DNA from 2 places in the Dinoroseobacter shibae DFL 12 genome. Region 1 is predicted to be linked to the other one. Evidence: riboswitches for the same ligand, from Rfam matches in the RefSeq annotation. Region 1 holds a riboswitch; the other holds the start of a gene.

The links. Region 1 has a riboswitch for cobalamin ahead of DSHI_RS02830 (DUF1636 family protein). Riboswitches for the same ligand answer to the same signal wherever they lie in the genome.
Positions count from the first base shown of each region.
Region 2: linked by a shared signal. The riboswitch ahead of DSHI_RS00805 (CbtB domain-containing protein) and the one ahead of DSHI_RS02830 (DUF1636 family protein) in region 1 are both predicted to bind cobalamin.

Region 1 covers NC_009952.1:540,391-554,914, reverse strand. Annotated here, with positions in the region: gene DSHI_RS02865 (DUF1513 domain-containing protein) at 1-436, opposite strand, end outside; gene DSHI_RS02860 (imelysin family protein) at 438-1,454, opposite strand; gene DSHI_RS02855 (di-heme oxidoreductase family protein) at 1,451-2,983, opposite strand; gene DSHI_RS02850 (imelysin family protein) at 3,087-4,349, opposite strand; gene DSHI_RS02845 (FecCD family ABC transporter permease) at 4,984-5,985, opposite strand; gene DSHI_RS02840 (ABC transporter substrate-binding protein) at 6,027-6,962, opposite strand; gene DSHI_RS02835 (ABC transporter ATP-binding protein) at 6,978-7,751, opposite strand; gene DSHI_RS02830 (DUF1636 family protein) at 7,748-8,155, opposite strand; cobalamin riboswitch at 8,278-8,494, opposite strand; gene DSHI_RS02825 (D-amino acid dehydrogenase) at 8,602-9,861, opposite strand; gene rnk (nucleoside diphosphate kinase regulator) at 9,988-10,419, opposite strand; gene DSHI_RS02815 (hypothetical protein) at 10,470-10,913, opposite strand; gene DSHI_RS02810 (FGGY-family carbohydrate kinase) at 11,426-13,060, opposite strand; gene DSHI_RS02805 (SDR family oxidoreductase) at 13,057-13,782, opposite strand; gene DSHI_RS02800 (SDR family NAD(P)-dependent oxidoreductase) at 14,301-14,524, opposite strand, start outside.
Region 2 covers NC_009952.1:153,485-168,008, forward strand. Annotated here, with positions in the region: gene DSHI_RS00760 (NAD(P)/FAD-dependent oxidoreductase) at 1-609, shown strand, start outside; gene DSHI_RS00765 (NADPH-dependent FMN reductase) at 791-1,336, opposite strand; gene DSHI_RS00770 (CidA/LrgA family protein) at 2,047-2,403, shown strand; gene DSHI_RS00775 (LrgB family protein) at 2,396-3,112, shown strand; gene cobO (cob(I)yrinic acid a,c-diamide adenosyltransferase) at 3,124-3,738, shown strand; gene cobN (cobaltochelatase subunit CobN) at 3,982-7,689, opposite strand; gene DSHI_RS00790 (hypothetical protein) at 7,758-8,264, opposite strand; gene cobW (cobalamin biosynthesis protein CobW) at 8,563-9,642, opposite strand; gene DSHI_RS00800 (CbtA family protein) at 9,644-10,327, opposite strand; gene DSHI_RS00805 (CbtB domain-containing protein) at 10,349-10,585, opposite strand; cobalamin riboswitch at 10,569-10,790, opposite strand; gene smc (chromosome segregation protein SMC) at 10,979-14,431, shown strand.

The DNA of each region.
Region 1 (14,524 bases):
CTCTTGTCACGTCCCAGAGCCCGACACGCCCGCGCCCGGCCTCGTAGTCATTCTCGGTCGTATAGAGCAAGCTGCCATCGGCACTGAAGGTCCCGTGACCATAGAAATGCCGCCCCTCGGGGGTCTGTAGCATCGCCTTCTGCGCGCCGGAAACACAGTCGAGAACCAATGCGAACCGACCCGGACGGCGGGCAAAGGCAACGGCTTCCGGGCGGCTCGGATGTGCCGCTGCCGCGTGGCCGCGGGCGGGCAAGGGCACCTCGAACCGGACCCGCAACGCCGCATCGATCCCACACAGCACATAGCGGCCATCGGAGGTGACTGCCGCAGAAAGAAATGCCGGGGACCCCGCATCGGCCCATGTCAGCGCAGGTGTCAGACCCGCCGAAAGCAGGCCGCCCAGAAAGGCACGTCTCCCAGACAAACCACCGGCCATGTCAGTCCCCGTCCAGGGCGTTGAACCCGGCGTAGACCCCGATCTTCGGGCCAAGTCGGTCAGACACCGTGCTACGGATTTCGTTGACCGATTGCTGGATCACTTCGACTTTGAGGCGCGTTTGCGGCGCCGTCACACTGGCAAAGATGGGATCATCCAGCGCCTTCAGCCGCGACTGTGCACGGGCGAACTGGTCCCCAAGCCGCTCTCTCAAAGCGGCGTTGCCGGTGGCAAGACGCAGCGCCAGATCCTCGACCGACGCAAGACTGATGGCCACATGGCGCGCCGACCGACCGGACCGGCGCGCCTCGGCCCGCATCGGGCGGGGGCGCTCGAACGTACCGAGGGGGCGCCCGAGGCGGGTGTCGGCGGTGAATTGCAGGCCCGTGGTCACCGCTTTGAACATCTCCTGCAAGGCTTCCTGTTCGGTGCGATACACCCCATCGGCTCGCGGGGTGCGCAACAGGTCTGCGTACCGGGTTTCCCAATCTGCCAGAATTGCGGCGGCGGTTGCGGCAATATCGGCCGTTATCGTCCGAACGAGAGTGCATCGAAAATCGGCATTGCCGACGGTGCTCAGCCCGGGGTCATAGAGCAGGAATTCCAGTGCGTAGAACCCCCGCGCAGCGATCGAGACGTCGGAATAGGTCTCGCCCCCCTGCGCGACCGGATCCTCCGTGGCGATCAGATCGCTCAGCACGCGCGGGGTTGCGCCGCGACTGTCGGGCCAGAATGCCAGGGCAAAGGCGCGGTCGTCCACTTCGGTCGGGCCGAAGCGCAGATGGCTGGCCGCGATCCAGGCATCGAATGCCGCGCCATAGGCCGCGCGCAATTCCGGCGCGTCCGCGCGACACTCCTGCGCGGCGGCATGCGACAAGTCAGCAGATGTCTCTGACAGCATCGCGAAGCGTGGTAGGATATGGTCGCTGACAATTCCGTCGATATCCGGGGCATTATCGTCCGCAAACGCCAGAACCGGGGCACAAGTCAGAAGGAAAGTCACAAGGAGATGCTTCATAGGCTTTCCAAAAACGCGATAAGAGCCTCGCGGTCTTCGGTAGACATAGCCACGACCGCATCGCGATGGGGTTGCGCCTCCCCCCCGTGCCACAGGACGGCCTCCAGCAGGGACCGCGCGCGTCCGTCATGCAGGAAATAGGTATGGCCGCTGACCGTCTCGGTCAGACCGATCCCCCAGAGCGGCGGCGTGCGCCATTCGCGCCCCGTGGCACGGGCCTCGGGGCGGTTGTCCGCCAGCCCCGGCCCCATGTCGTGCAGCAACATGTCCGTATAGGGCCAGATCAACTGGAAGCTCTGCTCGGGCCGGTCAGCCAGCCGGTGTGTCACGAAACTGGGTGTGTGACAGGAAACGCAACCGGTGTTGTAAAACACCTCCTTGCCGCGCAGCACCTCGGGGGTGTCCACGTTGCGCCGGGCCGGAACGCCGAGGTTGCGGCTGTAGAAAGCGACAAGATCCATCCCCAAGGCATCGATTTCCGTCCCCCGCGCATCGCCATCGCCGTGAACGGCGGTTTGGCACGCGGCCTGGGCGGGCGTGCATTCCCCGGCGCCAGCCGGAAAGAGCGGATTGGAGATGCCAATATCACCTGCAAAGGCACCCGCCGATTGCTGCATGACGGTGGGATTGCCCGCCTTGAGCCCAAAACGCCCGAGCATGGGCTGGTCATATTCGAACGACCAGACGATGTTGGGGCGCCCGGAAATACCGTCGCCGTCCAGATCCTCGGGATCCGCACGGGCCAGGATATCGGCCGCTGGGATCGCCTCCAGCAGGCCCAGACCGATCATCTGCGGGGCGACGCGGGGCGACAGCATCGCCTCCGGATGCAGCGGGCCATAACCCAGGTTGGCCGCGGTGTAGGTCGGGTGGCGCAACGACACCTCGGTGCCGTCCGCGAGCACGACGATGTCCTCAGTATAACGCACGTCCAGCCGGTATTCCGCCGCGTGGCCCTGGACCGCGAAATCCTGCAACTGGGTGCCGTAGGTCGGGTCCGGCAGGGTCGCGATATACCCTTGGATCTCGGGTATCCCCGCATCCACAGGCCCGGGAATCGACACCCGCAGAAACATCGAGATTGCATTATCGTCGGCGTTCTCCGGCGGATGGCCACGCCCGTCCTTGATGTGGCAGCGCTGGCATGAGCGCGCATTGAAGATCGGGCCCAACCCGTCAGACGCGAGCGTGGAGGCGGGCGACGAAACCCACAGCTTCCGGAACAGCCCATTGCCCAGCTTGAAGGTCATTTCATCTTCGAAGCTGATATTGCCGGAAGGCAGCGAGAAGGCGTTCGGGTTGTCCAGCGCCCGCACCGTAGCCGCCCCGGCGGAGCGCTCCTCGAACTTCGCCGCGGCGCTGAAATCCTCGGTCAGCGCCGTGACAGCCGCGATCCGCGCCGCCTCCTCCGCGGTTCTGGGCACGACGTTCAAATGGGGATCACCGAGACTGGCGAAGGGGCTGTCGGCCCATGCGGCGGGCACGGCAGCAAAGATATACAGGAGCGCAGGGATGTGGCGGGTGAGCATGGCGGCAACTCGGCGCGGTATGGAGGGAAAAGGCAGGCCTCCGCAGAGGCCTGCCGTGAGCTTGATGCGGCGCGCGCGCAAGGCCGCACGGACCGCGCGTGGATCACTCGAACACAGCGCTCGGGTTGTCGAGGCTGTCGGAGCCTTCGATCTCGATCCCTTCGGCATTCAACACGGCGATGACCCGCTCGATCGACCTTGTCTGATCCACGAGTCCGTTCACCCCGCCCATGATCAACGCCTCGCCCGCGGCATTGCCTTGCTCCAGCATCTGGTCATAGGCAAACCCGGCTTCGGCGGCGGTCTTGATCCGTCCCAATTGCATCACGGCCATGGCCAGCTTGCCCTGCATCTCGGCATCGAGTGCCGGATCGGCCGCCACCACCAGATCGGACAGGGCCGGCCCCGAGACCAGCGTGCCATCGACGCGGACATACTCTCCGAGATAGACGTTCTGGATGCCGATGCCGTTATAGAAGTGATCGTTATGGGTATTGTCGGCAAAGCAGGAATGTTCCTCTTCGGGATCGTTCAGCATGACGCCAAGCCGCATCCGCTCCCCCGCCGTTTCGCCATATGAAAGCGACCCCATGCCCGTCAAGATCGCGGCGATCCCGGCCTCCGCATCGGCGGTCAGTTCAGCCCGCGCGGCCCCGTCATCGGCCCATTGTGCCACCATCCATTCCAGATCGGATACCAGAAGGTCGGTCGCCGCCTTCAGGAACGCCCCGCGTCGGTCGCAGTTGCCATTGGTGCAATCGTCCCCCGGAGCATAATCGGTCCAGGGCCGGTCGCCTGGCCCGGCACCGTGACCGTTCAGATCCTGTCCCCAGAGCAGGAATTCGATGGCGTGATACCCGGTGGCCACGTTTGCCTCGACCCCGTCCGCCTCGTGCAGCGTTTCTTCCAGAAGAGCCGGCGTGATCTCGGTCGCGTCAACCTCCGCGCCCGACAGCGTGAAAGTCGGGCTTGCAATCACATTGAGGGAGGCAAACGCGTTCTCGTCGGTCGGCCCGCCGTAAGAGGCGTCCACATAGTCGATCAGCCCCTCATCCAGCGGCCAGGCGTTCACCTTGCCTTCCCAATCATCGACGATGGCGTTTCCGAACCGGTAAACCTCGGACTGTTGATAGGGGACGCGCGCAGCAAGCCACGCCGCACGCGCAGCGGTCAGAGCCTCGGCAGAAGGCGTCGAAACGAGGGCGTCGACCGCCGCTTGCAGTCGCTGTGCAGTGATCAGGCTGTCTTCGTACTTGGCCACGGCCATGTCCGCGTAGTGATCCAGAACCTCTGCGGGTTCTGTGGCGAAGGCAGGCGTCGCAAGCACCAGCGCGAGCGCTGTGGAAAGGTGGGGCAGTCGTGTCATCGGGGCTGTTCCTGTATGTGGAGAGATCGTGAAATCGAAAAAAGGGCTGTTGCGCGCCCTAAGGCGCCGGATCAAAAGTCACATTCGAATTGTCGGATCTGTAGCGATCGGCGATCCATTCCGCAGACGTCTCGTCCGTCTCGGCAGAAGCCATGAGCGCCTCCAGCGGATCGGTGTCTGCAAGACGTCGTGCCTGCGCGGTGGATGATTGGCTTGTATTTGGGTGCAACTTCCAGGCCCTGTTTTGTGTCATGCGTCGGGCTTCCCCGACCAAGGGACGGAGTGGCTGGAACTGACGGAAAGTTGAGTTAATCAGTCGGAAAAGTCAACCCGACTGGTTTTGTCAAGAACTCGTCGGGCCGTTTTGTCGCGACTTGCTCGTTCAGGGCAAATCGCTGCACGCGCGTGACTTGGCGCCGGCGAGTTGGTTCGATCTTGCTCTAACCTCAGGTGCCATGTCGGCGTGACCGGATTGGGAGCCATTTCAGACAAGTGTGAACTGCGAAGTGAAACAGGGAAGGACTGCTCGAACAGTCCACAACCCAGGCCTGCAAATCGAAGGGGATCGAACAACCGGCGTGGGGATTGATCAGGGCTTCCTTCGTCCGGTGGCAGAGTATCTCCCACCGCGCCCTCATGCCCGCCGGCGCAGTAGCCAGACAAAGAACGCGCCTCCGATCAGACCGGTGACGATTCCAATGGGTATGTCCTCAGGCGCCATTACGGTGCGGGCCGCGATGTCGGCCCAAACAAGAAAGATCGCGCCGACGAGCGCGGAAGCTGGCAGCACGCGGGCGTAATCGCCACCGACCAGCATCCGGACGATATGTGGGATCATCAGTCCGACGAAGCCGATGATGCCCGAGAAGGCGACCATGCACCCCGTCAGCAGCGCGCCCACGACAAAAACCGACAGTCGAAAGCGGGCGATGGGTATGCCAAGGGTCGAAGCCGTCTCGTCGCCAATCGTCATGGCATTGAGCCGACTGGCATTCGCGAGAAACCAGAGCCCGCAACCGACAAGGATCACCGCCGGAAAGAGCAGCTGGTCCCACTGCGCAAGGCCGAGACCGCCAAGCATCCAGAAAACGACAGTATGGGTCGCGCGCGGGTCGCCAATGAAGATCAGGATATTCGCGCAGGACATGACGATGAAGGACACGGCCACGCCCGCCAGAACGAGTCGGTCGGCACCCGTCGCCTGCGCGAAGCTGGTCACGCCAAGGACAAGCAGCGTGGCGGCCAACGCCCCCGCAAAGGCCAAGAGCGGAACGGTCAGCAGGCCGAGGAACAGCCCGGTGTGCAACAGCGCAAGGATCGCTCCGAATGCCGCACCTGACGAAATGCCGAGCAGATGCGGGTCCGCCAGCGGGTTGCGGGTGACCGATTGCAGGCTGGCCCCGACCAGCGCCAGCCCCGCCCCTACCATTGCCGCGAGAAGCGCACGCGGAAGGCGGATCTCCCAGACGATTGCAGCCTGTCCGGTTGTCCAGTCGGGCGTCAGCAGCCCCGGCAAAATCCGATCCGCCATGATGCCCCAAACCGTGCCAAGCGGCACGGCGACCGCGCCCAAGCTGACCGCGACGGAGATCGAGAGCAGCAGCACCGCAACCCCCGCCACCGTCAGCGACGGCATCACGAAGGCCCGGCGTGCGGGCGCTCCAACCCGGGTCTCGGTCATTCTGCGCGGAACGCTTCGGCGAGCGTCCTCACTGCGCCGATGTTGCGCGGGCCGGGCGTCGCCTCGACGTATTCGAGCGTGACGAACCGGTCATTCCTGACCGCAGACAAGTCAGCGAAAGCGGGGTTTTGCATCATGAAATCGCGCTTCTGCGCCGCCGTGACGTCGCCATAGTTCACGATCACGATGACCTCGGGGTCGCGTTCCACCACCGCCTCCCAGCCGACGGTCGTCCAGCTCTTTTCGACGTCGTCCATGATGTTGGTTCCGCCCGCGGCCTGGATCAGGGCATTCGGCATGGCGTAGCGGCCGGCAGTGAAGGGCATGTCCTCGCCACTGTCATAAACGAAAACGCGGGGGGCGTTCTCCAGAGGTGTCATTTCGGCAAGGATCGCATCGAGTTCCGCGCGGTAGCCCGCCACCAGCGCCTCGGCGCGTTCCGCGACGCCGAAGATACGTCCGAGGTTCAGGAGATCGGCGTACATGTCATCCATCCGCGCGGGGGGCTTGTCCATGATATGGGTGCAGCTTTCGGTCAGCTCGTAAACCTGGATGCCAAAGGGCGCGAGTGTGTCAGGCGTCACCTCGCCGCCGACCCGCATGCCGTAGTTCCAGCCCGCGAAGTAGAAATCCGCACCCGCGCCGATGAGGACTTCCTTGGATGGGTATTTCTCGGAAAGTTCCGGCAACTCCCCAACATCCGCGCGCATGGCTTCGTCGAGCTTGTTCCAACCATTGATGCCGGTGAAGCCGACCATTCGCTCTGTCAGCCCAAGCACGAGCATCATTTCGGTCAGATTGACATCATTGGACACGGCCGCCTTGGGAGGGGCGTCGAACGTAACCTCGCGATCGCAGCTCTGGACGGTGACAGGATGCGCAAAAGCCGGGCCGGCAAACGCGAGAAGGGCGAGGGAAAGCAGGGGTCGCATGTTGGATCCTTGGGATTAGAGATGGAACGTCAGGTGAGGGTCGCCGCTGGGCGCAAGGGTCTGGCGCGAGACGCGGACACCGAAGGCGCGCGCGATCAGATCTTCGCTCAACACCTCGCCCGGCGGGCCGCAAGCCAGAGCCTGGCCGTCCGAGAGAACCAACACCTCATCTGTGTGGGTCGCGGCCAGATTGATGTCATGGAGCGAGGTGACGATGGTCGGACCCAGGGTGCCGATCAGGTCCAACACTTCCAGTTGATGGCGGATATCGAGGTGATTGGTCGGTTCGTCCAGAACAAGCAGCCGTGGCTCCTGCGCCAGTGCGCGCGCGACCATGACACGCTGACGTTCCCCGCCCGACAGTGTTCCGAACATGCGATCGGCAAAGGCCGCAAGGTCCAGCCTGGCGAGGGCGGCGCGCACGATCCGGGCATCGCTGTCCCCAGCCGAGGCCAGGCCACTGCGATGTGGTGTTCGGCCAAGGGCCACGATCTCGCGCACGGTCAACGCGAAGTCGGTGGGCTGCTCCTGCAATACTACAGCGATCGAGCGGGCCACCTCGCGGGCTGAGATCGACCAGATGTCCACTCCGTCCAGCAGCACTCTTCCGCCGGCAGGGCGGAGATAGCGATAGAGCAAACGCAGCAGTGTGGACTTGCCCGCGCCGTTCGCTCCGACGACGCCGAGTATACGGCCAGGGGCCAGCGCGAAGGAGGTCGGGTGCAGGACGGACGCGCCACGCTTCGGAGCCCAGCTCAGATCCTCGACCAGCAGAGCGGCGGCCGTCACTGGACCGGCCCCGCCTCGGCGACGATCAGTGCAGCCGGCACGCGGGCCAATGTCGTGCGCTGCAGCTTGCCCGGCCGCGTGGTCGAGGAGCACCAACCGTCGTCCAGGTCGCGATACTGCCGTGCGAAGGCAACGAGATCTTCGATGTCCTGCCCCGGCTCGATGTCACCGAACAGGTACGTCGCCTTGGCGGATGCGTGGTAAGCGACAGTGCAGGGTCTATCGCAGCCGGCCATACAGGCCACACCCGAAATCTCAAAATCGTTCGACAGGAGACCTCCGGCCGCTTTGAGCGCCGCGCGCAAGCGGTCGATCAGCTCAAGGCCAGGGCGGCAGTCGCGGCCCTTGTGTCGGCACGACGTGCAGATCGTGATCCTGTGGGAATGATATCCGGTTGCGTCCATGTCGCCCTCCGCGAATACGCGAGAGCGGACATCGGACATGCAAACCGGAGCGGAACGCGCCCGTATGAAACATCATGACCTCCTGCCCAGACACCCCGCCTGGTCGAGTTGCATTTGGCGCCGAAAGCGCACCATCGATGGCAGGTCTCCTGACTCGCGGGTCACGGCTTCCCCGAACCTTCCCGGACCGCATCGGTCCAGTGGTGTCCACGGGGTCGCTCACCGCTCACAGTTGCGGGGGCAGTCACGGGTTTGGTGCCTGATGGCTACGCCTCACCGTGTTCCCTTTTCATCCCTTCACCCTCGCGGGTTTCGGGAACCATCGATCAGAGCATCGCTTGAATACCAATCCTGGTCAAGAACAAGCGCGGATCAGGACCCAGTTGGCCAACACAAGCCAGCGACAGGTTCGATGCGTTCCCTAGAGCTTCGTTGTGTTTGACTGATCACCGCGCGTAGCGCGCCGCTGTCAGCCCCTCCATCGAGATTTCAGGCGGTTTTCCCATGACCACATCGGCAACGGCCCGGCCCGAGCCACAAGCCATGGTCCAGCCCAGCGTCCCATGCCCGGTGTTCAGGAACAGGTTTTCGTAACGCGTCGGGCCGAGAACCGGCGTGCCATCGGGCGTCATCGGGCGCAAACCCGTCCAACCTTCGGCACGAGAGAGATCGCCGCCCTTGGGAAACAGATCGCCAATCACATGCCGTACCGTGTCGGTGGCATGCGGGCCCAGGCGATTGGAATAGCCCACGATCTCGGCTTGCCCCGCCACGCGGATACGATCGCCCAAGCGGGTGATCGCGACCTTGTGCGTCTCGTCCATGATCGTCGATTGCGGGGCGAACGCGTCGTTCGTGACGGGGAGCGTGACGGAATAGCCCTTGACCGGATAGACCGGCAGCCTGATCCCGATGGGGTTCAGAACGTTCACGGCGTAACTGCCCATGGCACACACATAGGCGTCCCCGGAAATACGCCCGGCAATTTCCGTGTCCACACCCGAGATCTTGCCATTCTCGACGGCGATGGCCTTGATGGTTTGGCCGTACTGGAACTCAACGCCCATTTCGATGCACTTGTCGGTCAAGGCAATCGTGAACATGCGGCAATCGCCGGTGCGGTCCGAAGTCAGGCGTAATCCGCCGACGAATTTTCCGCGGACTTCCGCCAAGGCCGGTTCTACTTCTATACAGGCATCGCGCCCGAGCACCTCGTATGGCGAGCCGTACTCGGCCAAGACCGCTTGATCGGCCTTGGATGCTTTCATCTGTTTGGCGGTGCGGAAAAGTTGCAGCGTGCCCATCTGGCGTCCGTCGTATTCGATACCGGTGTCGGCGATCAGATCCGGCATGACATCGCGCGAATAACTGGACACACGCACCATGCGCCCCTTGTTGATCGCGTAGCTTTCGGCGTTGCAGTTGCGCAGCATCTGCAGACACCATTTCCACATGGTCGGGCTCAGGAGCGGCATGATGAACAACGGACGACGTTTCATGAACATCCATTTGACCGCCTTGAGCGGAATACCCGGCGCCGCCCAAGGCGAGCTCATCCCGTAGCTCAACTGCCCCGCGTTGGCGTAACTCGTCTCCAGGCCCGGACCGGTCTGACGGTCAATGACCACGACCTTTACGCCTTGCTTGGCCAGGTAATATGCGGTGGTGACGCCGATGACGCCCGCGCCCATGATAACGACTTTCATGACAAGCCACTTTCCTTGATCAGGTTTGTCACGATCGAGACCCAACCTGCCGTTAATTCTCTTGCTGATGAGCGCCACCTTACAGGAAGGGCGCCGGTCAAACCGGGGAAATCGCGATGCGCGGCGTCACCGGGTCGCTGCGGGTTGTTCCACCTGAATGATGGTCAGCATCCGTCGCTGGTTTCCCCTTGTCTCCCAGTGGAAACTGGCGCCTTCCGCCAAGCCCAGCAGGGCGACACCGATCGGCGTCGTCACGGACACCCGGAGCCGGGCAATATCGGCCTCTTCGGGATAAACGAGGGTCACGGACTTTTCCTGTCCGGTCGCCTCATCGCGATAGGTCACCCTACTCCCCATACTCACGACATTTTTCGGCATCTTGGAGGGTGCCACGATACGCGCGCGCGCGATTTCGTCGAACAAACGGTCCGCAAGTGCGGGCTGACGCCGCATCATGCCGTCCGCCAGCCCCTCGAGATGCTCGAGATCATCCGCATTGATGACAATTTTCGGAGAACGTTTGGTCTGCTTTTTCGTAGCTTGAAGTGATGTAGACATCTGAAAATGTCCTTCTTGTTTAACTGTGGAATGTGGAGTCGGGGTTGAGGTCAGGTCGCGTGGTCAACTGCGATCACGGCAAGTCTGCCAATGCGACCATTCCCGAAGAGCAGAGGGGCACGCTGCCCCACCTGCATACCGATCAATGTAGCGCCCAAGAGCGACGCTACCGGAATGAGAGCACTCGTTGGCCCCTTGCGCACGCGGTGGACCAGTTGCCCCCTTAGGGGGTCACCACCATCGATCGCGTAGGTAACGCGAGATCCCCCAACCACGAGATCGCCCTGGTGCAGGTTTTCCGAGGGCCGTGTGTTCATCACCTTGTTGGCAAGCACGTAGACCAACAGTTCCGAGGCTGGCGGTATCGCGCACACACAACTTTCCAGATGCTCTTGCAACTGCCGGTAATCCGCCGCAGGCAAGCGGGTCCGTCTATCCTGCAAGGCGCCGGATGAAGGCTCAAGCTCTACTTCCGGGTGATCGAGATCGAACATGATTTCTCCTCGGGGCGAACGCCCGCTGTCACGATTTTTGCAAGTGAGGAGACCCCGGGAAGTGTGTTAGGCGCAGGCGCCTAGTCCCCCCGGGGAAGCGGGCGGTTCAGCAGTAGAAATCGGAAATGATCTACGTGTTCCAGCATGCATCGAACGTAGGGACTGGCATCGCTGTCGTCAATCTCGGTTGCTTTGCACCGGCACGTTTGCGCGGTCCTTGGCCAATGGCCCAGGATCCACACAAACCGCGGTAATTTTGGCAGCCCAAGCTCTGACAGGCGCCGAGTCCAGAGTCAGCCCGTTTGCACCATCCGCTTCGAAAATCATCCACCCGAAAGCCCGAGAGAGCACTTCATAGCGACCCTTGCCCGAAAGCGCATCATGATCGCTGGTAGGCTCTGCCGAAAAGGCTTGCAGGGAACCTCACTCGCGCCTGAAGACGACAGCCGTCAAGGTTTTGCGCTTGGCAACCGAGACCGGTACTGGCACTGGCGGCAGGAGCGTCAGACTGTTCAAACCGACCCCTTCGGCAAGGCCACCATGGCTTGTCGGACCGTTTGATCTGCCTTTTGCAGCATCTCGAAGGCCTCGAAACGTTTTTGATGCAGCGCCAAGATCTCGGCAGACGACGGGTCGAAGCGTGCTTTGACAGACGACATCGCGGACATTGCCGATTGGATTGTCGGATACGCCCCAGCCGCGACCGCTCCCAACATCGCGGCGCCAAGCAACACGGGTTCGGCCGAACGTGTCGACAGCACCGGAAAACCGCTCGAGTCCGCCAGAAGCTGCTTGATCGTATCGCTTTCCCCGGCACCGCCGCTGACCACGATGGTCGAAGGTCGCACTCCATGCTGGCCTTGCGCCTGCATGATCTGCCTCAGCCCGTATCCGACGCCGAGGACCGCGGCGACATACGTAGCAAGGAGGTCCTCGAAATCCGCAGACAGCGTCAGGCCCAAGATCGCGCCCGTGGCCCCCGGGTCTGCAAACGGGGCGCGGTTGCCGAGGAAATCCGGCACCACCACGCGCGCACCGGCGAGCAAAGCAACTTCGCTTTTTTCCGAGACGCGGCGGTCAACTTGGCGCAGGAGATAGGTTTGCAATGACAGCCCCTCGGCCCGGGCGGCTGCCTCGGCCTCGGCGCTGGCGGGATGGACGGTCACGAGATGCGCAATGGCTTCGCCCGCTGCGGATTGGCCCCCTTCGGACAACCACATGCCTGGCACCATGGCAGAGTAATAGGGCCCCCAGACACCGGGCACCCTGTGCGCTTCGGGCGATGTCGACATGGTGCAGGCCGAGGTGCCAAAGACGTAGGCCATCGTGGCCTCGGGACCGCGCTCGGGATCGGCACCGACCGTGCCGATCCCGCCCGCGTGCGCATCGATCAATCCCGCTGCAACAGGTATCCCGGCCAAAAGGCCCATCTGAGCGGCGGCGCCATGGCTCAGGCCTTGGGCCAACGCAGATCCAGGAGGCACTATCTCAGTCCCGATGCGGGAGAAGTTCTCCGACGCCAGTTCCCGCAAACCGATTTCTTCGAAATAGCTGTTATCCCATCGATCCTCATGCGCGAGGTAGGTCCATTTGCATGTCACCGTACAGCAAGAGCGTGCCAGTGACCCGGTTGCGGCCCAGGTAAGGTAGTCGACAAGATCAAAAAACTGCCCGGCAGCCGCGAAGCTCTCAGGCATGTTCTCCCGCAGCCAAAGCAGTTTCGGGGTCTGCATCTCCGGCGAGATCGCACCACCGACAAATTCCAAAACGGGATACTCCTTGGCGTTTATCCGAGCGGCTTGATCGGTGGCACGCTGGTCCATCCAGACGATGACATTGCGCGCGACATCGCCCGAGGCGCTGACACTGAGCGGGCGCATGTCGCCGTCCAAGGCAACCAGGGAACAGGCCGCGTCGAAGCCGATGCCGCGGACCTCTTGCGGAGAGATCCCCGCGTCGGAGATTGCCCCACGCACGCAGCTGCAGACCGCCTGCCAGATATCATCGGAGGACTGCTCTGCGATGTTGCCAAGTGCGCGCCACATCTGGATGTCGTGCTTCCTGCTGGCAAGAAGGGTCCCTTCGAGATCAAAAACCCCTGCGCGGGCGCTGCCCGTGCCGACATCGACACCGATAAAACAGGTCACAAGTCCACCGCGTTTGGCAAAAGGACGAGGTCGCGGATCGTCACGTTGGAAGGCCGCGTAAGCATGAAAACGACGCAGTCGGCAACGTCCTTGGGTTGCATGAGGCTGCCTTCGGCCAAGGCCTGTTCCATCTTGGGCTTGGGCCAGTCATCCAACAAGGCCGTCACGACCGGTCCGGGCAGTATCGCGCCGACGCGCACACCGTGTTTGGACATCTGCCGCCGGACGCTGTGGGTGAAGGCTTGCACGGCATGTTTGGAGGCGGTGTAAATCGGCTCCCACACTACGGGGATGACGCCTGCGACCGAACTCGTCAGGATGACGTCGCCCGAGCCCTGCTTCGCCAGGTGCGGCAAGACCGCATGCACAGATCGGAACGCGGCATTGATGTTGAGGTTCAGCACATGATCCCATTCGTCGGGATCCCCTGCGAGGACATCGCCACCGACATAGGCGCCCGCGTTGGCATGGAAAGCGTCCAACCGTCCGGCTTTGTCCAGAATTCGGGACAACATCTGCGCCACGCTCGCCTTGTCCATCAGGTCCGTCACGATCGGAACGGCCTGCGCGCCGAGCTCGGCGCGGACCTCTTCCAAAGCCGTTGCGTTTCGATCTATGATGGCAACCTTGGCCCCCGCGTCGATGCACGCACGCGCGCAAGCCAAACCGATCCCCGAGGCGCCCCCCGTGATTGCCACGACCTTTCCAGACAAATCCGTCATATCTGCGCCTTTCCGTTCAAACCTGGTTTCCGGGCTTACCCATAGAAGAGGTGCATACCCCGCCAAATGACTGCCGCCGGACTGCCCTGGATACTATCGGTATGCTCCAGCGAGTCATCGGCAGTCTCTTCCGCGCTCGGCCTTGTATCTACTGCGCATGGTTCAAAGGCGGCGAGAGTACATACCGAGTTGCCCAGTCTGACCGACCGAACGCTGCGCTGGCTAAGACCACCTGTCAGAGCCAGGACATCAGAACCAGCGACTTGCGCCACGGCGCTTATCCGGAATTCAGGCGGCATCGGGATTTCCTTGTGTCCAGGCCTGCTGGAACTGACCAGAAAAGCAAAAGATGGGCAGAATTGCGCACCAGCGGGATTTCCGCTTGAGACCCGCCGTTATGAAAGCGATTTCCAGCCAAACGCATTCACGGCAATGCCCCCCGTTCTGGTTTACCTTCGAGATGACGCGTTCCGCAGCCCGGCGCAGAGCGCAACTGCCCTTGTGGACGCAAGGGCTAGTCATATGCTGGAATACCCACCTTCGATCATCATGACCGCGCCATTGACCAGGTCCGAAGCGGGCGACGCCAAGTACAATGCCATATCCGCGATCTCGATCGGCTCCCCAAATCGCCCGAGTGGCGTGCGGGCAATGAAAGGGTCTTTTCTCTCCGGCGCCGACCACAGTTCCTTGCCCATTTCGGTCAGCACCACGGTGGGGCAGATGGCGTTGACCTGCACAT
Region 2 (14,524 bases), 390 kb from region 1:
CGCCTGCACCCCGCCAAGGCCTGCGCCGCCATGGCCGCGGCGCTGCAGGGGCTGGGCGCAGAGATCCTGATCGGCGACCATGCACCGACCGGCAAGGTGATCGAGGCGACGGGCGCGGCGGGGTTGGCCGAACTCAGCGGACATTTCGGGGTGCAGGTGGGCAACGGCGTGAAGGGCCAGGCGGCCGTGCTCGGATACGACGCCCGTACCTTGCCGCAGCTGTTCGTCGACGGGTTGCACATCGTGCCCCATACGGACGGGACCACGGCGGTCGGCTCCACCTCCGAGCGGGACTATACCGACCCGACCGGCACCGATGCCCTGCTCGACGCTGTGATCGCCCGGGCCCGTGCGGCGGTGCCGGTCCTGCGCGATGCCCCGGTGCGCGCCCGCTGGGCTGGGCTGCGCCCGCGCGCGAAGTCCCACGCGCCGATGCTGGGGGCCCATCCTCTGCGCCCGGACCGGGTGATCCTCAATGGGGGGTTCAAGATCGGCTTCGGCATGGCCCCGGAACTGGCGGAAATGGCCGCCGACCTCATCCTCGACGGACGGGCCCGCATTCCGCCGGAGTTCGATCCCGCCGCCAGCCTGCCGAAGCCGACGCCCTGAGGCACGCGCCCAAGCGGTTTCGAAACCGCTTGGCCCGCTGCGGATCGGGCTGGCGTAGCGGGCGAGGGCATGCGGCAGCCACGCATGCCACGCCCACCCGGGCCCGACCCTTACTCTGCCTGCAGGGGATTGCCCTCAGGCCCCGTCCAAGCGGTTTCGAAACCGCTTCTCCGCCCGGTGATCAGCCCGCCATCGCCGCCTTGCGCAGCTCCGCCATCAGGGCGTCGAGTATCTTCTGGTAGCTTTCCGTGATCAGCTTGCCCTCGCTGTCGAACTCCCTGAACGCGCCTGCCACCAGAACCTCCGGCCCCGGCAGCACATGGGCGCCGAAGGGCATCATCGCCAGCCGCAGGGCATAGGTCCCGCGCGCCCCGCCCGCGCGCCCCGCCGCCGCCGCGACGATCGCCACCGGCTTGCCGGCCCAGGGCTTGCCCTCCAACCGGCTCACCCAGTCGAGCGCGTTCTTCAACACCCCGGTCAGGCTCTGGTTGTATTCCGGCGACGCGATGATCACCGCATCCGCCGCGGCGATCTGGTCTGCCAGCATCTGCACCTCGGCCGGGATGCCCTCGGCGCTCTCCAGATCGCCATCATAGAGCGGCAGGCGCAGATTGCCTTCACTGAACTCCGCGGGACCGAAGCGCGCTGCCGCCTCACGCATCAGTTGCGTGTTGAAACTGCCCGCCCGGAGGGAGCCGGACAGGCCGAGAAGTCTGGGCTGTGTCATGGGATGTCCTTTGCTGTTTGCCCTGACCTAACCGGGAATGTGCTGGGGGCAAGAGGTGGAAACGACCTGATCGGCGCGGACCGATTGTGCAGGAGCGCACGGTCGATTAAGAACTTGGTGACCACTTCAAGGCATTGTAATGAAATCAAAAAACAGGTGTGTTTCGCACGCGAAACCTCCTTTTCGTGTCAAGGTGTTGCATGGGCCTTCCGGCACGGCGCGTTCGGCTGTCGCGTCCGGACCACTACAGATGTGCACATGTCGGCAAATGCCCGCCTCGGATTGCAAGGCCCGTCGCAGGTTTCGCAACGAACCCGCCGCCCGGGCAAAGGGCGTTTGGAATGCAGACTGCCTGACAAATCCCTCCGACTTTGGTCGTAGATGCGCCCAGTATCCAAAGCCATCCGCGCCTGCATGAACACAGGGTGCCGCCCCGAAATCGAGGCTTGTGCCGGGCGCGTTTTCTTCTCCATCCGCCCGGGCCTTCCCACATTGCAGCACCCGGCGCATCGGGACGCGAGGCCATGGCAGTTGACCGACCGATCCCATCCGGCGCCCCGGCCACGCGCCCGGCTGAACCCTCTCGCTTTCCGGCCCGTGACCTGCCAGAGCACCAGAGCCCGACCAAAGGTCACTTTTCTGCGTTGCGTCGCCGGGCCTTGGCCCTAGGCTGCGCGTATGCGCCGCGATGCCCGCGCCGAGAGGCCCCGATGATCCTGCACCTGCTTGTCCTGCTCGTCTTCCAGCTGATCGGCGAGGTCCTTGCCCGCTCCCTGGGCCTGCTGGTGCCGGGGCCGGTCCTGGGATTGGTGCTTCTGCTCGGGTTCTTCCTTGTGCTGCCCCAGGTGGCGGAGGCGGTGCGGCCCACGGCCAACGCGCTGCTGGCGCATCTGTCGCTCTTGTTCGTGCCTGCCGGGGTCGGGGTGGTGGCGCATCTCGATGTGCTGGGGGAAAACGGTGTGCCGCTGCTCATCGCTCTGGTGATCAGCACCCTTGTGGCGATCAGCGTGGGGGCGCTGGTCTTCGTCGGTGTCGCGCGACTGATCGGGGATGCGGGCGATGACTGAGCTGAGCGCGATCTGGGTCTACCTGTCCTCCGAGCCGCTCTTGTGGCTGACCGCCACGCTCGCGGCCTATGTCGCCGGGGACGCCCTGTCGAAGCTGTCGGGCCGCGCGCCGCTGGTCAATCCGGTGCTCGTGGCGGTGGCGCTTCTGGCGCTGGTGCTCTGGGCCAGCGGGACCGCCTATGACACGTATTTCGAGGGTGCCCAGTTCGTCCATTTCATGCTCGGCCCCGCCACGGTCGCGCTGGCCGCGCCCCTCCACGCCAATCTCGCCAAGGTGCGCCGTGCCGCCCTGCCGATGATCGCGGCCCTCTTTGCCGGCTCGCTCGCGGCCATGGCGACGGCGGTCGGGGTCGGCTACGCGCTGGGGCTGCGGGGCGAGGTGCTGATGTCGCTGGCCCCGAAATCGGCCACCGCGCCCGTGGCGCTGGGCATCGCCGAGAACATCGGTGGCCTGCCCACGCTCACCGCCGTGCTGGTGATCCTGACTGGCATCATCGGCGCGGTGGCGGCCACACCTCTCTTGAACCTGCTGCGTATCCGCGATTGGCGGGCGCGCGGCTTTGCGGTCGGGGTCGCGGCCCACGGCATCGGTACCGCCCGGGCGTTTCAGGTCAACGAGACCGCCGGGGCTTTCGCCGGGATCGGCATGGGCGTAAACGCAGTACTGACCGCTGTTCTGGCCCCGCTGCTGCTGGGGCTGATATTCTGAGGGAGGATCCCATGACCGACGCTGACGACACCGCGCGCCACAACGCCAAGATGGCCAAGAAGAAGGCCGCCCGCGACAAGATCATGGCCACCAAGACCGACGAAAAGGGGCTGATCATCGTCCATACGGGCAAGGGCAAGGGCAAGTCGTCGGCCGCGTTCGGGATGATCTTTCGCTGCATCGCGCACGGGATGCCCTGCGCCGTGGTGCAGTTCATCAAGGGGGGCATGAGCACCGGCGAGCGCGACCTGATCCTGTCGACCTTCTCCGACAAATGTGCCTTCCACACCATGGGCGAGGGCTTCACCTGGGAGACCCAGGACAAGGACCGCGACATCGAAATGGCCCAGGCCGCCTGGGAAAAGGCCAAGGAACTGATCCGCGATCCGGCCAACAAGATGGTGCTGCTGGACGAGATCAACATCGCCCTGCGCTACGACTACCTCAACCTGGAGGACGTGCTGACCTTCCTCGCCGATGAGAAGCCCGAGATGACCCATGTGGTTCTGACCGGGCGCAATGCCAAGGAACCCCTGATCGAGGCGGCGGATCTGGTCACGGAGATGGAGCTTGTCAAGCATCCCTTCCGCGCCGGGATCAAGGCCCAGATCGGGGTGGAGTACTGATCCACGCCGTTCCCGGTGGCGGGTGTTGCGCCGTGAGTATTTTTGCACAAAAGAAGCAGGGGTTGTGCTGGGCGGACAGTCCCGCGCCATTCGGAGTGCATCCGGTTTCCGGTGGGCGATTAACCTTAACCGGCGGGCGGTTCCGTTCGGAGGCGGATGCGCCTAAGGGAGCCTTGCGCGCTCAGCGGTGCCCGGGGCGGGGCCGTGCCCCGGCGCGACATCCGCCTCGTTGTTCCAACATCCTCATTCCGCGGCTTGGGTGTCGGCCCCCAACTGGGCCAGCCGGGCCTTGGCGGAGTTCGAGCGGGGTTGCCACAGGCCGCGGTCGATTGCCTCCGACAGTCGCTCCGCGATCTCGCGCAGGGCCGCCGGGTTGGCCTCGGCGATGAACTCCCGCGTGTCGTCATCCTCCAGCATGGCGGCGTGGACGAGGTCGAAATGGTGGCTCTTGACCGCGCCGGTCGTGGCGGCGAAGGCGAACATGTAATCCACCGTGGCCGCGATCTCGAACGCGCCCTTGTAGCCGTGGCGTTTCACGCCCGCGATCCATTTCGGGTTGACCACGCGGGACCGGACCACGCGGCCGATCTCTTCGTCGAGGGTACGGATCACCGGGCGTTCCGGGCGCGAATGGTCGTTGTGATAGATCGGCCGTTCCGCCCCTTGAAGGGTCGCGATGGCCGCCGCGGCGCCGCCCTCGAACTGGTAGTAGTCGTCGCTGTCCAGCAGGTCGTGCTCGCGGTTGTCCTGGTTCTGCACGATGGCGTCGGCCTGGGACAGGCGCGCGGTGAAGCCGTCGCGGTCCGGGGTGCCTTCGGCCTCTGCCCCGTAGGCATAGCTTGACCAGCCGATATAGGCCTCGGCCAGGTCCGCCTTGTCGGCCCAGAGCCGCTCGTCGATCATCGCCTGCAGCCCCGCGCCATAGGCCCCGGGCTTGGAGCCATAGACCCGCGCGGTATGCCCCTCGGCCCGGGCGCGGGCGGCGGCGGGGTTGTCGGCCTCGGGTTCGTCCAGGGCCATGACGGCGCGGGCGGCACTGTCCACCAGGGCGATCTGCTGCGGGAAGGCGTCGCGGAAGAAGCCCGAAACGCGCAGGGTCACGTCGACGCGCGGACGGCCGAGGACCGAGAGGGGCAGCACCTCGAACCCGGTGACGCGCCGGTTGGCGGCGTCCCAGCGCGGCTTGACGCCCATCAGGGCCAGGCACTGGGCGATGTCGTCCCCGCCTGTGCGCATGTTCGCTGTTCCCCAGGCGGTCAGCAGCAGCGTTCTGGGCCAGTCGCCCTGGTCCTGCAAATGCCGCTCGATCAGCAAATTGGCCGATTTCCAGCCCAGCTTCCACGCGGTTGGGGTCGGAATGGCGCGGCTGTCGACGGAATAGAAATTCCGCCCCGTGGGCAACACGTCCAGGCGGCCCCGCGTGGGCGCGCCGGAGGGCGCCGGGGCGACGAACTGCCCATCCAGGGCGGTGAGGAGGCCCGCCCCCTCGGCCGGGCCGCAGGCGGCGATGGTGGGCAGGACGTCCGCCGCGATCTCGGCCAGCACCGTCGCGCTCTGCGGGCCCGGGGCCGGAGCGCCCTCGACGCAGGCCGCCGCCAGCAGTTCCAACCGTTCCACCGTGTCGCCGGTGCTGCGCCAGCTGTCCTTGGCGATCGCGGCGAGCATGTCCGGGCGCGGACCCTCCCAGGCCGCCGCCATGTCGCAGTCCAGCGGGTCGAATCCGAGGTCCAGGTCACCTGCCAGCGCTCGCAGGAGCGACGCATCGCCCCCGGTCCCGTCGCCGCGCGGCAGCCGGGTCAGGGCGATGGCCAGATCGCGCGCCAGCCGCCCCGTGGGTGCTGTGCCGAAGATGTGCAGCCCGCCGCGGATCTGCGCCTCCTTCAACTCGCAGAGATAAGCGTCGAGCTTGGCCAGATCGTTGTCTTCCTCTCCGGTGAAGCCCGCATCCTTGTCGAGCCCGGTGACCGAGGTCAGCGACAGGATCTCACGCCGCAGCTCGGCGATCCGGCGCGGATCGACCCCGGCGGCCTCGTAATACTCGTCCACCAGCCCTTCGAGGTCGCGCAGGGGGCCATAGGTCTCGGCCCGGGTCAGCGGCGGGGTCAGGTGGTCGATGATCACCGCCTGCGCCCGGCGCTTGGCCTGGGTGCCTTCGCCCGGATCGTTGACGATGAAGGGATAGACATGGGGCAGGGGGCCGAACACCGCCTCGGGAAAGCAGGTCTCCGACAGGGCCACCGATTTGCCCGGCAGCCATTCGAGATTGCCGTGCTTGCCCATGTGGACCAGCGCATGGGCGCCTTGGACATGGCGCAGCCAGATGTAGAAGGCGAGGTAGTTGTGCGGCGGCACGAGGTCCGGGGCGTGGTAGGTCTCCGTCGGGTCGATGTTGTAACCGCGGGCGGGCTGGATGCCGACCACCACGTTGCCGAAGGGGATCACCGACAGGGCGAAGGCCCCGTCGGCACAGAACGGATCGTCCTCGGGTGCGCCCCAGCGGTCCTCGATCTGGGACCGCAGCGCCAGCGGCAGGGCCGCGTAATGGGCCCGGTAGGTGTCCAGCGGCAGGCGCACGCCGCCCGTCCGCTCCGCCCTGTCCGTCAGCCAGTTGGTCGGGCCGGCGAGGATCCGGTCCATCAGGGCCGCGCCATCGGCGGGGGGGGCGTCCACCCCGTAGCCCGCGTCGCGCAGCAGCTGGAGCATCCGCGCCGTGGCCTCGGGCGTGTCGAGGCCGACCCCGTTTGCCAGCCGCCCGTCCTTGTTGGGATAGTTGGCAAGGATCAGCGCGGTGCGCCGCTCGCCCGGCGGCGTCCGTCGCAGCCGTGCCCAGTTCGCGGCGAGATCGGCGACAAAGCCGATCCGGTCGCCCTGGGCCTGGTAGGTGGCGATGGCGCATTCCGTGGCGTCGTCAAAGAACGCCTCGCCCTTGAAGCTGACCGCCCGGGTCAGCACCCGACCATCGACCTCCGGCAGGGCCACGTTCATGGCGATGTCCCGCGCCGAAAGGCCCGCGGTGCCGCCTTCCCAGGCCTCCAGGCTCGATCCGGCCAGAACGACCTGGAACACAGGCGCCCCCCGGGCGGCTGGCTGCGCCAGGGGGTTCGACGCCCCCTGGCTCAGCCGTTCCGTCCCCGGCAGTCCCACGGCAAAGCTGGTGCAGTTCAGGATCACGTCCGGTGGGGCTGCTTCGAACAGATGCTCCAGCGTCGCCGCGGAAACCGGGTCCTTCAGGGACGCCACGAAAACCGGCAGCGGGTTCAGCCCCCGGGCCCGCAAGGCCTTGACCATGCGGTTGATCGGATGCAGCCCGGCCCCTTGCACCAGGGCGCGGTAGAAGATCAGCGGCACCACCGGCGCGCCTTCGGTCCACTGTGCGCGCACCGTATCCAGATTGCTCAGCCCCGCGCCGGGCCAGTAGACCCCCGCGCGCAGAAGCGGCGACGCGGCGGGCGGCGCGGGCTGCGCCGGGTCCAGCAAGTGCCGCGCATAGGCCAGGAAATGCACCGCATTCTCGGGCCCGCCTTCCACTAGGTAGGACCAGAGCGCGTCGTATTCCGCGCCGCGCAGGGTCGAGAGAGCGCGCAGCTCGGGATCGGGCTTGTCGTCGCCTGGCAGAAGAACCACATGCCCGCCCGCCGCCGCGACCCGCGTGGCGTATTGCTCGGCCCCGTAGCGCCAGTAGCCCATCCCGCCAAGAACGCGGGCGACCACCAACCGGGCCTTCGAGGCGCAATCGTCGATATGCAGGTCGACGGACATCGGATGGCGCAGATGCATCATGTTGGCCAGCCGCATCCGGGGCGGGGCGTCCATTTCGGCCCGCGCTGCGCTCAGCCCGGCCAGTTCCGTATCCGCGGCGGAGATGACGACCAGATCCGCGGGCGTCTGCCCGAGATCAACGGGCTCCTGCCCGTCGTCGATACTGCCGGGCGTTGCCGCCAGAAGATGCATGATCCGCCCCGTTCAACCCTGTCGCGCGGGTCTAGCAAGCCGGACCGGCCCCGGCAACACCAGGACCGTCACGACCCCTTGGTCCGGGTCCGAAGGTCTGGCGGTTCCGGCTGGCTCGGTTCGGATTGCCGTCGCTCGGGTGAGGTGGCCGCCCGGCGCAGGGGGCGCTCATAGAGGGTCATGTCCTCTTCCTCGGTCTTGGGGTCGACGGGGAAGTACCCGTTACGGCGCAAAGCCTGGCCCTGAACCGGGTACATCCGTTCGACCCAGGCCCGCAGAACGGGCAGGCGCAGGCTGCGCGCCTGGGTTTCGACCTGCTCGATCAGGATGTCGGGCAGACTGGTCCGGGCCCGGTCCGACAGGAAGCGGAAGGCGCTGACCAGCCCGAAGCTGCCCATGTTGCGCAGTGCAATACAGCCCTGTGGCGCCTCCCGCAGGACTGCCAGGTAAAAGAACGCGTTCGGTCCCGTCAGGTCGGTCAGGTCCGGTCGTGTCCGTGCCTTGGGCGGGACAAGCAGTTCCTGGGCGTTGGGATCGAAAGGTGAGCTCCGGAATATCCGGATTTCGCTAGGCATCATGTGTCTCCGAACCTGGATACAGGTTCAAACCCCTCAGACCAAAGTATGACACGCGCGCCGCCTAAAGACGAGGCTCAAATACAGGTTTTCTGCGCGTGAGGGGCGGTATCTGCGCGGTATTGCAGGCAAAACTTGTCCGAGATTAAGATTTCAGCTGGGCACCGAAAACACCGGCTCTCCGGAATGGCGTCAGGCGCGCCGGAAAGGGGTTTTGGGCGAATCCCCCTGATCGGTTTGCGCGGCCGCCTTCACGAAGCGCCCGCGCGATGATCCGGCCTGAGCGATAACCGAAGGCTTACGCAGCCAGCGCTGCCGCGATCGCCACGCTGTCCAGCCCGGCCTGTCCGATGACCACCAGGCGCGTCTCGCGCGTCTCGTCCGCGCCGAGGGGGCGGTCGAAATAGGTCTCTATCCGCGGCCCGACCGCTTGCAGGGTCAGGCGCATGGGTTTGCCCGCCACGGCCGCGAACCCCTTCAACCGGAGGATGTCGTGATCGGCGATCACGCGCGCGACATGGGCCGCGAAGGCGTCCGGCTCGGTGATTTCCGGCAGGGTGACGACGAAGGACGTGAAGGCGTCGTGGTCGTGGTCATGGTGGGGGTGGTCGTCATGGTGATCGTCGTCGTGATCGTCGTGATCATGGTGGTGGTGATGGTGGACCTCGCTGCGGGCCTCCAGATCGTGCTCCGCCCCGATGCCCTGGCCCAGCAACACATCCACCGGCAGCGCGCCATGGGTGGCGCGGACCACCTGAACCCCGCCGCGGGCCTCGGATTTCAGCCGCTCGGTCAGCGCCTCGGCCTCGGCCGGGGTCAGCAGGTCGGTCTTGTTGACCACCAGCATGTCGGCGCAGGCGACCTGATCCTCGAACAGCTCCGACAGGGGTGTCTCGTGGTCGAGGTTCTCGTCCAGCTTGCGCTGGGCGTCCACGGCGGCCACGGAATGTGCAAAGCGGCCCTCGGTCACGGCCTTGCCATCGACCACGGTGACGACCCCGTCCACGGTCACCTTGGTCGAGATCCCGGGCCAGTTGAAGGCTCGCACCAGGGGCTGCGGTAGGGCGAGACCGGAGGTTTCGATCACGATATGATCGGGCGGGGTCTCGCGGGCGAGCAGCTTTTCCATGGTCGGAATGAAGTCGTCGGCCACGGTGCAGCAGATGCAGCCATTGCTGAGTTCCATGATGTCATCCTCGCTGCAGGTTTCGTCCCCGCAGCCCTTGAGGATGTCGCCATCGACCCCGAGATCGCCGAACTCGTTGATGATCAGGGCGATCCGCTTGCCGTTCGCATTGGCGAGCATGTGGCGGATCAGGGTGGTCTTGCCGGCGCCGAGAAAGCCGGTGACGACCGTGGCGGGGATCTTTGCGGGCATCTCAAGCCTCCTGTCGGGAGTAGAAATAGGCGGCGAAGAAGCCGAGGGCGGCCCAGCCGGCGGCGGAATAGCCCAGCGACATGGCCGCAAAGCTTGCCGCAAGTTCGGCCGGGGTGACGCCGAAATAGGTGTCGAGCACCGGAGCGCCGATGATCTGCGGCACAAGCAGGAGCGGGATCGCCAGCCAGGGCCAGAGACCGCGCCCGAAGGCCAGAAGCCACATCGCCAGACCCGCGCTGAGCAGGGTCGCCAGCCACCAGGCCTGGCGCGGCCCGATCTCGGCGCCGACGGAGCCGGGCAGGACCGGGGGTTGACCCATGGCCGGGGCAAGCTGGATCGCGACGAAGCCCGCAAGACCCCAGATCAGGCCCTGGCGCGGGGTGATCTTGGTCAGCTTCTTCGTTTCGGCCAACGCCATCAGCGCCACCAGCAGCAGCCCGAAGCCGGTGTAGGTCACGATGTTGAACGCCACGGTCAGGCCGTAGCGCACCGGCTCGGCCGCCAGGTCGACCTCGGCCCCGCCGCGCGGCGACTGTGGCGTGCCGTCCACGGCGAAATGGACCTTCTCCCCGGCCTCGTAGAGCTCGCCCTCCAGAAGAGACGAGGTCACGAACGAAAATTGCAGGAGGGCGGCAATCAACCCCGCTGCAAGCCCAGCGAACACAGCGCTGGTCAGCAATTTCATGGACATGTTGTCAGGCGCTGCTCAGTGGCAGGGAAAGGCCATGGCGTGGCGCTGGTCGTGGGCCGCGTCATGCAGGATCGTGGCTTGCGCGTAGCCCGACAGAAACAGCAGCAGCAGGCCCGCGGCCATCGCGGCAACGATGCCGGTGGTCGAGGTTGCGGCGCGCGCGATTGCGGCGGTCTGGGTCGTGGTTTGGGTCGTCATGTCGTCTCTCTCCATGCCCGTCACACCCGACGGGCGGCTAAGGGTGTCGCGCATGGCTGGTCTCCTGGCTCGCGGGTCATCGGGGTGGATCGGCCTTCCCGGGGCGGGCCCCAGTGGCATGTCGATCTCCCTCTCCGCATACAGTCGCGGGGGCGGCTGAGGCTTTGGTCCTCCGGTTTGGATCGGACCGTTCCACATTCCCATTTGATCCCCCGGGCGCTTGGCGCGGGCACGGGGAACCATGCCTGACTGTTCTGCGCCCGTGACACCGGAGGCGTCAAGTCTTCATTGGTCGCAGGTGCAGCAATTCAAGCCTGCCTCATTTAGCGGCCTGCGCAATATATCGCGGATTTCAAGTTATCCACGACGATATGCAGTGGCGGGATTGACTCGATGGCCCCTGGTCGTGACCCTTGGAGATCGAAGAATCATGCCCGGAGACCCCCGATGCGGTTCACCCGTCTGCGCCTCAATGGCTTCAAGAGCTTCGTCGACCCGACCGATCTGATCATCGGGGATGGGCTTACCGGGGTGGTCGGACCGAACGGCTGCGGCAAGTCCAACCTGCTGGAAGCCTTGCGCTGGGTGATGGGGGAAAATCGCCCCACGGCCATGCGCGGCGGCGGCATGGAGGACGTGATCTTCGCCGGGGCCGCGAGCCGCCCGGCGCGCAACTTTGCCGAGGTCGCGCTGATCCTCGACAACTCGGACCGGCGCGCGCCTGCGGGGTTCAACGATACCGACCAGTTGGAGATCATCCGCCGGATCACCCGGGATGTGGGCTCGGCCTACAAGACCAACGGCAAGGATGTGCGGGCGCGGGATGTGCAGATGCTGTTTGCCGATGCCTCGACGGGCGCGCATTCGCCCGCGCTGGTGCGGCAGGGGCAGATCTCCGAGTTGATCAACGCCAAGCCCAAGGCCCGTCGGCGCATCCTCGAAGAGGCGGCGGGCATTTCCGGCCTCTATCAGCGGCGGCACGAGGCGGAGCTGAAGCTGCGCGGGGCCGAGACCAATCTCGACCGGGTCGACGATGTGCTGGAGGCGCTGGCGGCACAGCTTGCAACCCTGGCGCGGCAGGCCAAGCAGGCGGCGCGGTATCGCGAGATCGGGGCGCAGCTGCGCCGGGCGGAGGGGCTCTTGCTCTATCGGCGCTGGCGAGAGGCGGATGAGACGCGGCTCGTGGCCGTGGGCGAGCTGACCGCGCGCACGACCGAGGCCGCCGCGGCCGAGACCGCGGCACGTCAGGCCGCGAAGGCCCGTGTGGCCGCGGACGAAGCCCTGCCGCCCCTGCGCGAGGAAGAAGCGATTGCCGGCGCAGTGGTTCAGCGGCTCCATGTGCAGCGGGACACTCTGGCCGATCAGGAAACCCGGGCGCGGGAGGCGATCGAGACCCTGACCGGACGGATCGCGACGCTTGAGGCCGATATCGCCCGGGAAGAGGAGTTGAACCGGGACGCGGGCGAGACCATCGCCAAGCTGGACTGGGAGCAGGCGCAGATCGCCAAGGCGTCGGTCGGACATGACGAGAAGCTCGCGGCGGCGGCAGAGGCCGCGCAGGCGGCGAGCGAGGTTCTGACCGACCGGGAGACGACCCAGTCGGAGATGACCGAGGATGTCGCCCGGCTTGCCGCGCGGCACCAGTCGACCCAGCGGCTGCTGCAGGAGGCGGGCCGGGCCGAGACCCGCGCGCAGGAGCAGGTGGGCCGCGCCGAGGCGGCCCTGTCCGAGGCGCAGGCGGGTCTGTGCGATGCGGAGACGCGGTTTGTGGCTGCGGAACGCGATCAGCAGGCCGCCCAGGGCGAAACCGAAGCCGCCGAGGCGGCGCTGGCCGCGGCAGAGGCGGAGCGCTCCGAGGTGCAGGGGGCGGAGGCGGAGGCCCGCGCTGCCCGTTCCGAGGCCGAGGGCGAGGCGACCGCGCTCCGGGCCGAGGTCGGCGCGCTGGAGAAGCTGGTGGACCGGGCGCGGGCCGAGGGGGGCCAGGTGCTCGATGCCGTGACGGCGGCACCCGGGTACGAGGCGGCGCTGGGCGCGGCCCTGGCCGATGACCTGAAGGCGCCGGAGGTCGAGGGCGACCGCTCCGGCTGGCACTTGCTGCCGGGCTATGACGCGGCCCAGAAGCTGCCCGATGGCGCGGCGCCCTTGTCGGCCCATGTAGAGGTGCCCGCTGTGCTGGCGCGGCGGATGGCGCAGGTCGGTCTGGTGGACCGGGCCGAGGGCGCGCGGCTGCAACCGGCGTTGAAGCCGGGGCAGCGTCTGGTGTCCCGCGAGGGCGATCTGTGGCGCTGGGACGGGCTGGCGGCGCGGGCGGAGGATGCGCCCTCCGCCGCCGCGGCGCGGTTGCAGCAGATCAACCGGCTGGCAGCACTGAAGGCCGATCTCGAGGCCGCGGAGGCCAAGGCGGCCACTGCGCGCGCAACCCATGAGGGCCTGCAGGCGGCCATGCGCGCAGCGACGGAGGCAGACCGGGCCGCGCGAGAAGCCCGCAAGGGCGCGGAGCGCGCGTTGGGCGAGGCGAGCCGGGCGCTCAGCCGTGCCGAAGCCGACCGCAATATCATGGCAGGCAAGCTCGAAACCCTTGGTAGTGCGGTCAGCCGGTATCGCGACGAGGTGCTGGAGGCCCGTAAGGCCGTGGCCGAGGCGCAGGCGGCCCAGGCCGATCTGGGCGATCTGGAGGCCGCGCGGGCGCAGGTGGAAGCGGTGCGTGTCACCGTCGATGCCGCGCGGATGACCATGCTGGCCAAGCGGTCCGCCCATGACGAGCTGCGCCGCGAAGGCGAGGCCCGCACCCGCCGCAGCCAGGAGATCACGACCCAGATCAGCGGCTGGCGGCACCGGCTGGAGACCGCCGAGGCCCACAAGGGGGAGCTGGAAGGGCGTCTGGAGGCCAGCCGTGCGGAGTTGAAATCCGCCACCGCCGCCCCGGAGGAGATCGCCGCCAAGCGCGACGCACTCGCCCATGAGATCGCCCGCGCCGAGGCCCGCAAGGCCGCGGCAGCCGATGCCCTGAGCACCGCCGAGGGGGCCGCGCGCAGCGCCGAGCAGGCGGAGCGGGACGCGGAGCGCGCCGCTTCCGAGGCGCGCGAGGCGCGGGCCCGGGCCGAAGCCCGGGCCGAGGCCGCGGCGGAGACCGTGACGCTCGCCGCCGAGCGCATTCAGGAAGCGCTGGAGGTCACGCCGCAGCAGCTGCTCGACACCCTGAAGGTCGGCCCGGACGCGATGCCCGCCTCCGACGCCATCGAGGCGGAGGTCAACCGGCTAAAGCGTCAGCGCGAGGCCATGGGCGCCGTCAACCTGCGCGCCGAGGAAGACGCCAAGGCGGTCGAGGAAGAGTATGACGGGCTGGTGGCCGAAAAGGGCGACCTGGAAGGGGCGATCGGCAAGCTGCGCACGGGCATCTCCAGCCTGAACAAGGAGGGCCGCGAGCGGCTTCTGACCGCGTTCGAGCAGGTGAACGACAATTTCGCGATGCTGTTCACCCATCTTTTCGGCGGGGGCGAGGCCAAGCTGGTTCTGGTGGAATCCGACGATCCTCTGGAGGCGGGGCTCGAGATCATGTGCCAGCCGCCAGGCAAACGCCTGAGCACCCTGAGCCTGCTGTCGGGCGGCGAGCAGACGCTGACCGCGCTGGCGCTGATCTTCGCGGTGTTCCTGGCGAACCCCGCACCGATCTGTGTGCTGGACGAGGTGGACGCGCCGCTCGACGATGCGAACGTCACGCGGTTCTGCGACCTGTTGGACGAGATGACGCGGCGCACCGAGACCCGGTTCCTGATCATCACCCACCACGCGGTGACCATGGCCCGGATGGATCGCCTCTTCGGCGTGACCATGGGCGAGCAGGGGGTCAGCCAACTGGTGTCGGTGGACCTGCGCAAGGCCGAGTCGCTGGTGGCCTGAGTTGTAAAGGGCGGGCGAGCGATGCCGCGCTGGATGGTGGGCGACCGCGCATGCGACCGGTCAGGCAGGCGGCCTAGCTATGCAATCAAGAGC